DNA from 3 places in the Gordonia sp. 11cp genome. Region 1 is predicted to be linked to each of the others. Evidence: predicted binding sites of a transcription regulator. Region 1 holds the regulator's gene; each other region holds the start of a gene.

Region 1 (3,974 bases):
TCGAACGAATGGCGCCGGTCCGGGCGGCGATCGACCGGCACGCCGGTTCGCTGGCCGCCGACGACGTCGCCGAGCAGATCGACCACCTCGTGTTCGACGGATTCGTCGCAGCCACCGCCCGACGGCACCTGGAGAACCTGCCGCGCTACCTCGAAGGTGCGCAGGCACGTCTGGAGGCGCTGCCCGGGTCGGCATCGCGCGACCAGGCCGGTGTGGCGGTCATCGATCGAGTCGTCGAACGGTGGGCCCAACGACTCGAACAGGTGCCGGAACACCGACGGGCGATCGTCGACGACGAAGCGCAGTGGCTTGTCGAGGAACTACGCGTGGGATTGTTCGCCCAGCGTCTCGGTACCGCGTTTCCCGTCTCGGAGAAACGGGTCCTACGAGCTCTGGACCGGCTCGGCTGAGACGGTGTCGGCCCGCCCGCCGGACGCCGACTTCAGGTCGTCGATCTCGCGCTGGAAATCCTCCACCGAGTCGAACGACCGGTACACCGAGGCGAACCGCAGGTACGCCACTTCGTCGAGATCGCGGAGCGGACCCAGGATCGCCAGACCGACCTCGTTGCTGGGGATCTCGGCCGATCCGCTGGCGCGCACGGTGTCCTCCACCTGCTGGGCGAGCTGGGCGAGTGCGTCCTCGGCGACGTGTCGGCCCTGACAGGCGCGTCGGACACCGCGCATCACCTTCTCGCGACTGAACGGCTCGGTCACACCGTTGCGTTTGACCACGGCGAGCACGGCGCTCTCCACGGTCGAGAAACGGCGGCCGCACTCCACGCACGAGCGGCGGCGTCGGATGGCCTGCCCTTCGTCTGCGACACGCGAGTCGATGACCTTGGTGTCGTCGTTCTTGCAGAAGGGGCAGCGCATCGTGTCCTCACGCAGGTCGCGGGACGCTGGAACGCACCGAATCCGTGCGCCCCGCCGCTTCTCGGCCGGCCCCTGTGACATCGAGGATACCGCCCGGCCTCAGCGGTACCGGGGGGTGAGCAGGGGCTGGCCCACCTGCAGCGCACTCGTGGGCAGATCGTTCATCGCGACGATCTCGTCGATCACGATCTCGCGCGGCATCTCCGGCGCCACCCGGCCGGCGATCGTGCTCAGGGAGTCCCCCGCGCGCACGTGGACGACCTCCGCACTCACGGCGGCAGGGGTCATCGAGTCCGAGTAGTTCTGGCCGACGACGCCGAACACCCACACGACGAACGCCAGCCCGACGCCGGCGAGGACCGCCACCGCGGTGCGGCGACGGCGACGGAACACCGCGGCATCCGGCGCGAGAGGGCCCCGGCCCCTGGACCCCACCGCCGAGCCGCAGCTCGTGGCGCCGACACGCGGGGTCAGCGGTGACCCGCCCGCCGGACGGTTGCCTGCCGGCCGGTTGTCGACCGGGCGGCGACCGTCGGACAGCGGGGCACGGGTCCGGACGCGATCGGCGCGATCGGTACGCGCCCGAACGGTGTCGGGACGGTCGGTACGGACGGGAGCGACGAGAGTGTCGGTGCGCATGGTGCCCTCCGAGTGTTCGGTGCGAGATCCTCTGGGTGAGATCTTCTGGTGTGGTGTGTGGTGCTGTCGGTGTTCGAACTTCGATCAGGTGTTCGATGCACTGATGTTCGAATTTGTAGCACGGCGCACCGACAAAGTCTCGCGACACATCGAACAAATGTTTGAGGTGAGGGTCGCACTCCGCTAGGCTCGGACCCGGCTGAACATCCCCACCGGACATCCCACGGGCCATCTACCTGCACGTTCCGAAGACGAGAGGAACCGAACATGAGTGACACCGGCGACAGGCGCGGCCGAGCGCGGGGAGTCGACGACGAGGCCCCGATCGACGTCGCCGCCGCCGAGGCCTCACTCACCCCGCGACAGCTCGGGGTCCTGGAGGTGATCCGCCGCTCGGTTCGCGAGCGCGGTTATCCGCCCAGCATCCGCGAGATCGGCGACGAGGTCGGGCTCGCCTCGACATCGTCGGTTGCCCACCAGCTGCGAACGTTGGAACGCAAGGGCCTGCTCAAGCGAGATGCGAACCGACCCCGCGCGGTCAACATCGCCCCGAGCGAGCCGCCGTCGCCGGAGACCCCCTCGACCGGCCAGCTACCGGAGCCGACCTTCGTGCCGGTCCTCGGTCGTATCGCGGCCGGTGGTCCGATCCTGGCCGAGGAGGCGGTCGAGGACGTGTTCCCGCTTCCTCGCGAGCTGGTCGGCGAAGGCTCGCTGTTCCTGCTGCGCGTCGTGGGCGAATCGATGATCGACGCGGCCATCTGTGACGGCGACTGGGTGGTGGTCCGGCAGCAGAACGTCGCCGACAACGGCGACATCGTCGCGGCGATGATCGACGGCGAGGCCACGGTGAAGACCTTCAAGCGTCAGGGCGCCAACGTGTGGCTGATGCCGCACAACGAACTGTTCGATCCCATCCCGGGCAACGACGCCGTGATCCTCGGCAAGGTCGTCACCGTGATGCGGCGAATCTGACCTCTCCGCCGACCGAACGGTCGAGCACTGCCGCGGCCGCTTCGCGCGCCGCGGCAGGATCGGATGTGGCCAGCGCGGCGTCGGCGGCAGCGCGGCAGTCCTGTGTGGTCACCGCACCGAGCCTGGCCCCCACCGCCGCGGCCGCGGCGGGCGCACTGGACAGCGAGGTCACCCCGAGACCCACGAGGACGCAGGCGAGATTCGGATCGGCGGCCGCCTCACCGCAGACCCCGACCGGCTTTCCCTGTCGGACACCCGCGGCGGCAACACCCGCGATCAGGCTGAGCACGGCGGGTTGCCACGGGTCGGTCAGCCCGGCGAGATCGGCCGACATCCGATCGGCCGCCATCGTGTACTGCGTCAGATCGTTGGTACCGATGGACACGAAGTCCACCTCCGCGAGCACGGCCTCGGCGAGGATCGCCGCCGCGGGCACCTCGATCATGACCCCCGCGACCAGACCCCGACCCCGGACCTCCGCGGCGAACACCCGCGCCTCCGCCGGCGAGGCGATCATCGGCGCCATGACCCACGGCGCGACCTTCGAGCCGACGGCGGCCAGCGCGATCGCGTCGAGCTGATGTGCGCGGATCTCGGGATGCGCCAGGGCGATTCGATCCCCACGGACCCCCAGCGCCGGATTGGACTCGTCGGGATGCGTCACGAAGCGGAGCGGTTTGTCCGAGCCGGCGTCGAGGGTGCGGATCACCACCTTCCGCCCGTCGAAAGCACCGAGGACCTCACGGTAGATCCCGGCCTGCTCGTCCACCGACGGTTCGTCCGCGCGTTCGAGGAAGGCGAGTTCGGTGCGGAAGAGTCCGACACCCTCGACGGGGTGTCCGGCCGCGGCCCGTGCCGACGATCCGTCGGCGACATTGGCGAGCACTGACACACCCACGCCGTCGGCGGTGCGCCCCGGACCCGTCCAGCCGGCGACGACCTCGGCGCGTCGCCGGTCCTCCTCGACGCGTGCCCGGGCCGTGTCCGCGTCGGGCTCGACCTCGATACGGCCGGTCGTTCCGTCGACGAGAACGGTTGTGCCGGAATCGATCTCGGCCAGATCAGTGACCGCGACGACGCACGGGATGCCCAGCTGCCGCGCGATGATCGCGGTGTGACTGGTGGGGCCGCCCAATCGGGTGACGAGGGCGATCGTGCTCGCGGGGTCGAGGCCGGCGGTGTCGGCGGGCGCAAGATCGTCGGCGAGCAGCACCGACGGCACCTGCGGTGTCGGCACACCCGGCTCGGGCAGGCCGAGCAGTTCGGCGAGCACGCGGTCGCGGACGTCGTTGAGATCGGTGACCCGCTCGGCCATCAGCCCGCCGAGTTTGGTGAACACCGCCGCGAACTGCTCGGTGGCCGCGACGGCCGCGGCTTCGGCGGAGGCGCCCTTGGTGATGAGCGCCGTGGCGGAACCGATCCATCCCCGGTCCTCGGCCAGCCCCGCGGTCGCCGCGAGCACCTCGGCGGCCACCCCGGTGTTCTGGG
Region 2 (3,974 bases), 2.5 Mb from region 1:
ATCCGGCCGGCTTTCGAGATCATCAAGACGAAACCGGGGGTCTCCACCGTCTCGAGCGTGTTCTTCATGTGCCTGGCCGACAAGGTGCTGGCCTACGGTGACTGCGCCATCGTCCCGGACCCGTCCGATGAACAGCTCGCCGACATCGCCATCTCGTCGGCGCAGACGTCGGCGGCCTTCGGCATCGATCCGCGGGTCGCGATGCTGTCCTACTCCACGGGAACGTCCGGGTCGGGCGCCGACGTCGAGAAGGTCAAGACGGCTACCGAACTCGTACGCGAGCGGGAACCAGGGCTGCTGGTCGAGGGACCCATCCAGTACGACGCCGCGGTGGAACCGTCGGTGGCGAAGACCAAGATGCCCGATTCGCCGGTCGCCGGTCGCGCGACCGTGTTGATCTTCCCCGATCTGAACACCGGCAACAATACGTACAAGGCGGTTCAGCGCAGCGCGGGCGCGATCGCGATCGGCCCGGTGCTGCAGGGATTGAACAAGCCGATCAACGATCTGAGTCGTGGAGCTCTCGTCTCCGACATCGTGAACACCGTGGCCATCACCGCGATCCAGGCCCAGCAGGGGGATGTGGACCCGATCGCCGGGAACGCCGACACCGACGACGCCGAGGCCGGTCGATGAGCGGGGCGTCCGGTGCGGTGCTGGTGTTCAATGCCGGCTCGTCGTCGCTGAAGTATCAACTGGTGCAGCCGGCGGACGGGACGGTGGTCGCGGAGGGCATCGCGGAGCGGATCGGCGATGCCGGTTCGTCGATGACGCATGAGCAGAACGGTGAGACGGTCACCGAGACATTGCAACTCGACGATCACCTCGCCGCGGTCCGGCGTGCGGAGCGTTTCTTCGCCGACAACGGAACCGACTTGGCGAAGGCGGGACTGAGTGCGGTGGGGCACCGGGTGGTCCACGGCGGCAGGTCGTTCTACGAGCCGACCGTGGTGACCCCCGAGGTGATCTCGGAGATCGAGCGGATCTCCCCGCTGGCACCGCTGCACAATCCGGCCAACCTGGTCGGCATCCTGGCGGCACAGGAGTTGCTCCCCGATGTCCCGTCGGTCGCCGTCTTCGACACCGCCTTCTTCCACGGGCTCCCCGACTCGTCCGCGACGTACGCCATCGACCGTGCGGTGGCCGACGAACATGCGATACGCCGCTACGGTTTTCACGGCACCAGCCATGAGTACGTGGCCGGCCGGGTGGCCGAGTTCCTGGACCGCGACCCGGCGTCGCTGAACCAGATCGTGCTGCATCTCGGCAACGGCGCGTCGGCCTCGGCGATCGCCGGCGGACAGCCCATCGACACGTCGATGGGTATGACCCCGCTGGAGGGGCTGGTCATGGGAACCCGCAGCGGTGACATCGACCCCGGGCTGGTGTTGCACCTGAACCGGGTGGCGAATCTGTCGGTCGGCGAGATCGACACGCTGCTCAACAAGCGTTCGGGACTTCGAGGTCTGTGCGGCGAGAACGACTTCCGCACCATCACCGAGCTGATGGACTCCGGCGACGACGCGGCCCGTCGCGCCTTCGACGTCTACATCCATCGCCTACGTCGCTACCTCGGCGCCTACGCCTTCGCCCTCGGGCGCGTCGACGCCATCACCTTCACCGCCGGAGTCGGTGAGAACTCGGCAGTCGTCCGGTCTCGTGCGCTGGCAGGGTTGGAAGGGTTCGGGATCGTCGTCGACGAGGAGCGGAACACTGTGCGCGGCAAGGCTACTCGGCGGATATCGGCGGATGACAGCGCAGTGGATGTGCTCGTGGTGCCGACCAATGAAGAGCTGGCCATCGCGAGGCAGTCGGCTGCGGTGGTGGCGGGCTGATTCCCGGTGGTCGGCATCTTCTCGACGGCGTACTCGAAGGTCGATATACCGGCACTGAAGGAGTACGGCGCCGCTGATGTTCCAGGATGGCTGCGTTCGGAAGGCTGACGGGTAAGAGACCAAGCCGCAGGGTGGTTCGATATTCGGCCGCCTCTACCACGCACCACCGACAAGATGCGCTCTGCAGCGGGTCATCGAAAACCGTTGCACACCAGCGTTATAGCCGCTACACTCGAACATGTATTCGCGCAACGTCTCCGGGGGGTGACCATGTCTGACGAATCCGCCGCATCACAACCCCGTGCTGTCGAGCTGGTGGCCGAGCTGAATGCGATCCTCGACGAACTGCGGACGGTCGACCTGGCCCCATGCACCGACGAAGAACTGATCGACATCGCCTCTGCCACCGAACGGGCCATCGCGCGAACCACTTACGCCGGCGACCGCCAAGTCGCCGAAGTCGAGGCTCGCGACCTGCCACGCAAGACCGGATACCGCACTCTCACCCAGTTCATGAACCATAGCCTCCGCATCACCAATCCTGTGCGGCGGCGGAAGCACCTCAACGCCACCGCCACCCTCACCTGCCTCAACGGCGAACGCCTCGATCCCGAACACCCCACACTGGCAGAAGCTTTCGCCGTAGGGACTGTCGGAACCGCACACATCCAGGCCGCCCTCGACGTCCTCGACCACATCCCGAACGCTGTCGACCACGATGTGAAGGTCGCTGCCGAACGACAGATGGCCGAGATCGCCGTAGCCCACACCCCCGCCGACATCACCCAACTCGGCGCGCGCCTGCTCGCCCACCTCGACCCCGACGGCACACTCGCCGACGACACCGACCACAAACGACGCCGCAACCTGTGGATCGGTCGGCAACGAGCTGACGGCACCGCCAAGATATCGGGCACCCTGACCCCCGAACTCGTCGCCCGAATCTCGATGATGTTCGCGGTCTGGGGCAAACCTGGACTCAACAACCCCGACGACCCCGCCTCACCGAGCGGACCGGGCGGCACCGCCGACCCCGATGCGGTGGCAGCCGCAGCCGATCGTGACGGGCGCACCCTGGCCCAGATCAACCACGACGCCCTCGATGCCGCACTCACCGCCGGATTTGCCGACGGCAGGCTCGGCACCTCGCACCGCGGCCTGCCCGTGCAGCTGATCATCAAAGCCGACCTCGGCGACCTGATCCGCGAAGCCGGCCTGGCCACCACCGCCACCGGCACCCTGCTGCCCATCCCCGACCTGATCGCCATGGCCGGCGACATTCAGCCGTGGTTGGCGATCTTCAAAGATCACACCGCGGTGCCTTTGCACTTCGGTAGGGGCAAACGTCTGGCCACCCGCGAACAACGCCTCGTCTCGTTCGCCCGCCCCGACGGCGAAGTGTGCTCGGCTCCCGGGTGCGATCAACCCGCCACCCACGTCGAACTCCATCACGCCCACAAGGATTGGGCCAAGGGTGGTCTCACCGACATCGACGACCTCGCACCCGCATGCCCACGACACAACCGCATGGTCGGCACGAACCCCGGCCAGTACACCACCCGCATCGAACGGTCCGGACCAGACGAAGGCCGATGCGTCTGGACACTCAACGCCGAACCCGGCGGGCCACCCAACCCCGACCGCCTCAACCGCCGACCCGACATACCCCGGCGATTCGCAGAGCATCTGAACACCGTGCGCGACGAGATCCACGGACCGACCACCCGGCCCGGCGATCAAGCACGCCGCTCATGGCTGACGATCAGCCACGTCATCGACGTCCGACCACCACGGCGCGTGCGTGGTACTCGCCCATCGTTGGTCGAGGAACACCTCGAGAATCTCCTCAGCCAAGAACCGCTGGTGCGTAACGCAACAGCACCGTTCCGGTCGGCCTAGAACAATGTATTCGGCCGAACGTAGTTGGCGAGATCGACGAGCATGAACCGGTGGTCCCGGTTGGTGCGGGTCAGACGTGCCAGCTGACGCAACGAGCGCTCTGTGCCGGTCCGAATCCCGTACTCGGTGAACGGGAATCCGAGCAGTGTGGACGGCTCCTTGTCCAGCAGGGCGTCGTCGGGGTTGTCGTGAATCCAGCCCAGCGCGGTGCCCAGCACGATCAGCAGCATCCGGGCCTTG
Region 3 (3,974 bases), 150 kb from region 1:
TGGGAGGCCCCCACCCATCCTCTGGAATCGCCGGCTCTCATCGGCGCTTCGGCCATCCGTTGGGTCAGACCGCTGAGGTCATCCACCGCCGTGTCGAGCGCACTGGCCGCAGCATCGAGAGACATCAGGTCCCAGCCGTTGACGATGGAGCGCGATGGACGCGACATCAGAATTCGCTGATCGCGCGGAAACCGCTGGCGAGCGACTCCTCCGTGTCGGCGACTTCGCCGGCTGCCTGGTAGCAGGTCTGCGACACCTGGTCCATCCTCGCGGCCGCCCGGCCGAGCAGCGACCGGACGGTCTCGTCCTTGCCGGCGCACGCAGCCCCGATGGCCGAGGCCGGCATCGCGTTCGAGGCGTCGCCGAAAGCGGACTTCCCGGTCCACAGGGCGCGGGTCTCCGAGGAACACCGAGCCAGCGCATCTCCGACGCCGGTGATGGCACCCAGTTCCTCGACACCAAAGCGCTCAGCCATACAAACCCCCCGAGTTTGCAGCAATCCTCGACGTGGCACACCGCCACGACGAACAACTTAGTACGACTCGACCCCACCGTGCGTCGGTCATCCACACTCAGGAGGCGGCGAGTATCTGGATCAGCCGCGTCTCGACACCACTCCGTGCAGCTGGCTTGTGTCCGATCGCAGGCGGAGGCACGCTCCGATGTCGGGCCGCGGTCGGGGTGATCACGTCGATCACGCGCACCCCGTCTACGACTCTGACGTCGTAGAACCACCCGGGAGCCTCCTTGGCGCGGTTGTGGATCACGCACGTTCCGTCGGCGTTGACCGCGCTGGTCGGGCCGTTGCGACGATGCGGTCTGGCGTGGTCGATCTCGGCGATCGGCGCACCGCAGTACGGAGTTCGGCACCGTTGATCACGCATCCGGATGTACTGGGCCAGCGCGGGCGGGAAACCTCGCGCGCGTGACTCCATCGCCACCAGCGCGCCATCGGAGGGTCTTGCGTACAACTTCCGCAGCGTCGATGCGGTCTCCCCCGCAGCGGTCACCGAATCGGCGACCAGAAGCCGCGCAACGGTCGCCGGGATCGGTCCGTACCCTTGGAGCTCGGCGGCGGCGTCGTCCAGGCCGAGCAGAGACCGTTCGGACAGAACGAGATTCACCGCGATCGGCGTCGGTTCCGCAACGGAACGACCGGTGACACGTTCGACCAAGGTGTCAGCCATGACCTGTGTGTGATTTCGGCTGTCTGTCCCGACCACCGAGTCGGCGTGCTTCTTCAGCGCGGCGTACACCGCGATCCCCTCGGTCATCGGCAGCAGCGCCGACAGTTGCGTTATCAGATCTGGAGCGGGCCGGATGGTGACGTGACGATCCTTCTCGGCCTTCGACTTACGTGCCGCCACCGCTTCGGGTTCCAGCTCGTAGGCGTGGCGTTTGGCCAGGGCCTCGATCTCGCGATCGGAAACGCCTGTCAATGCCGTTGTATCACCACACATCCGGCGGTCGATCTCTTCGCGCGATTCACGGATCAGGTAGGCGGTTTCGCGTACCAGGATCATCGCCCGCCACTCGGTGAGGACTCCGTCGGCGAGTGCCGCCAGAGTGTGCGGCATCTCGTACGCCAGGGCGCGGGCGAACCCGAGGCACTGACTCCCCTTGCGAGGAGACACCTTCCGGGCCAGGCCGACCTCGGCGGCCAGGCCGCGACCGCGCCGCTGGTGCGGGACGTTCCGCGCGGCTTCATCCGCCGCGCGCAGGTCATCGAGATTCGCGGTCTCCCGCACCTGAGCCGCGGTGCACGCCGCCTTGATCTCTTCGAGAAGGGTGAGCCGACACACCGACTCGGCCTCGTCCGCGCCGGTGAGCATCCCGCCGAGCCCCCTCACGATGGACCGCAGATGATCCGTGTCCAGCCGAACTGTTGTGTTCGAAGTCTCCTCGTGCATACGTTCGATACTACCGAAGTTCGGCCACATCAGCGGGCGCTTTCCACAGGGTCGGGACCGTCTGAATGCTTAGCCATTGAGATCAGTGATGGAATCTGCAACACTTAGCCATATGGCACATAGTACGGTCCCTTTGGACGACATCTTCGGCGCGCTCTCCGACCCGACGCGCCGCGCCGTCGTCGAGCGGCTGGGGCGCGGACCGGCGAGCGTCGGCGAACTCGCCCACCCCTTCCCCATCACTCTGCCGTCCTTCATGAAACACCTACGCGTACTGGAGGACAGCGGGCTGGTTCTGACCAAGAAGGTGGGCCGCACGCGTATGTGCACGCTCGACCGACGTCGTCTACGACGGTTGTCCACCTGGCTGGACCATCAGCGGACCGTCTGGACCGAACGCACCGACCGACTCGAACACTTCGTCACCGACACCGACACCGACACCGAGGAGACATGATGATCGACCCCGAACTGGACCTCACCCTGCAGCGGGTGATCCGCGCTCCGCGACAACGTATCTGGGACGCGTGGACTCAACCCGATCAGTTTGCCAAGTGGTGGACTCCGGCCCCCACGGTCACCCGTGTCGACCGCCTCGAGCCCGCGCCCGGCGGTGCGCTCGTGACCCGGATGAGCGAGGACGGAACCACTTTCGTCCCGCACATGGATGCCGTCTTCCTCGTTGCGGACGTATGCGAGCGTCTGGTGTTCACCAATGCCGTCGACAGTTCGTGGCGTCCCGCCGAACCAGCACCCGTCGCCATGACCGCAGAGATCACGTTAGCCGAGCATGCGGACGGAACCGAGTACAACGTCGTGGTGCGCCATCGCAGTCCGTCTGACCGTGACCGCCACGACGAACTCGGCTTCTACGACGGCTGGGGTTCGGTCACCGCCGCACTTGCCGCGCTCGTGGAACGCGAAGTCTCACAATGAAGATCACCATCACGCAGTTCATCACACTCGACGGGGTCACCCAGGGTCCCGGTGCCGCCGACGAGGACACCTCGAACGGATTCCTCGCGGGCGGTTGGCTGGTGCCTCACATGGACGAGCAGTTCATCCGCCAGGCGTCGCGGTGGCTCGATCTCGCCGACGGGCTACTTCTCGGACGGCGCACCTATGAGGCGTTCGCCCGCGACTGGCCCGCGATCACCGATCCCGACGACCCGTTCACGGTGCGGATGAATGGACTGCCGAAGTATGTGGTGAGCAGCTCACTCACCGAGACTGATCTGGCATGGCAGCCGGCGACACTGCTGGTCGACGACCCGATCGGCGCGATAAGGGACCTGCGCACAGACTCCGACCGTGAGCTGCAGGTCCACGGAAGCGCGACGCTGGCGTCGTCGCTTCTCGAGGCGGGTGTCGTGGACACCCTGCGCCTCGTGGTTGCGCCCACCCTGTTGGGCTCCGGGCGAACGCTGTTCGGCCGCAACAGGGTCGGGACCGGATTCCGACTGGCCGAACACCACGCCACGACCGGAGGTCTGATGATTCTCGAGTACGAGGCGGTGGGACCGCCGGCGGTCGCGGACTACGCAGGAGCGAGCGCCGTGACCCGATAGACCGCGAGCTGGGGGCTAGTCACGCGTCAACGCCGCCAGGAACATGGCGTCGGTGCCGTGGACATGCGGCCAGAGCTGCACGTGGGGGCCGTCGCCCAACAGATCCGGGCCCAGCTTGCCGACCGTCACGAGCGGGCGGGCATCGAGCTGGCGTACGCCGTCGACCGACGCCACCACGTCGGCCACCACCGCGGTCGTCTCGGCCGGGTGCGGCGAACAGGTCGAATACACCACGACGCCACCGGGTTTCACCAACCGTAGGGCCTCGGTCAGCAACTGCTTCTGCAGAACGACGAGTTCGTCGACATCGGAAGCGGTCCGGCGCCAGCGGGATTCGGGTCGTCGGCGCAGCGAGCCAAGCCCCGAACACGGGGCGTCGAGCAGAATCCGGTCGTAACCGGTGTCGAGTCCGCTCGACCGCGCGTCGGCGACATGGATGGTCACGGGCAGATCGGACACGACCTTGCGGATCAGCCCGGCTCGATGCTCGGACACC

Evidence for each region. Region 1 encodes LexA, which represses DNA repair genes until DNA is damaged. Its sites were predicted from a motif close to CGAACANNTGTTCG; they were not measured.
Region 2: the regulator LexA is predicted to act here: its motif matches at 2,069-2,082, upstream of AC3B6C_RS04745 (HNH endonuclease signature motif containing protein).
Region 3: the regulator LexA is predicted to act here: its motif matches at 1,904-1,917, upstream of AC3B6C_RS19025 (DUF222 domain-containing protein).

Annotation. Positions count from the first base shown of each region.
Region 1 covers NZ_CM173437.1:4,091,542-4,095,515, reverse strand. Annotated here, with positions in the region: gene hrpA (ATP-dependent RNA helicase HrpA) at 1-410, shown strand, start outside; gene nrdR (transcriptional regulator NrdR) at 384-875, opposite strand; gene AC3B6C_RS18350 (LysM peptidoglycan-binding domain-containing protein) at 975-1,514, opposite strand; gene lexA (transcriptional repressor LexA) at 1,782-2,486, shown strand; gene AC3B6C_RS18340 (phosphoenolpyruvate--protein phosphotransferase) at 2,464-3,974, opposite strand, start outside.
Region 2 covers NZ_CM173437.1:1,101,648-1,105,621, reverse strand. Annotated here, with positions in the region: gene pta (phosphate acetyltransferase) at 1-636, shown strand, start outside; gene AC3B6C_RS04750 (acetate/propionate family kinase) at 633-1,835, shown strand; gene AC3B6C_RS04745 (HNH endonuclease signature motif containing protein) at 2,106-3,734, shown strand; gene AC3B6C_RS04740 (serine/threonine-protein kinase) at 3,731-3,974, opposite strand, start outside.
Region 3 covers NZ_CM173437.1:4,237,380-4,241,353, reverse strand. Annotated here, with positions in the region: gene AC3B6C_RS19035 (TPR repeat domain-containing protein) at 1-167, opposite strand, end outside; gene AC3B6C_RS19030 (hypothetical protein) at 167-475, opposite strand; gene AC3B6C_RS19025 (DUF222 domain-containing protein) at 573-1,832, opposite strand; gene AC3B6C_RS19020 (ArsR/SmtB family transcription factor) at 2,023-2,367, shown strand; gene AC3B6C_RS19015 (SRPBCC domain-containing protein) at 2,367-2,846, shown strand; gene AC3B6C_RS19010 (dihydrofolate reductase family protein) at 2,843-3,478, shown strand; gene AC3B6C_RS19005 (RsmB/NOP family class I SAM-dependent RNA methyltransferase) at 3,494-3,974, opposite strand, start outside.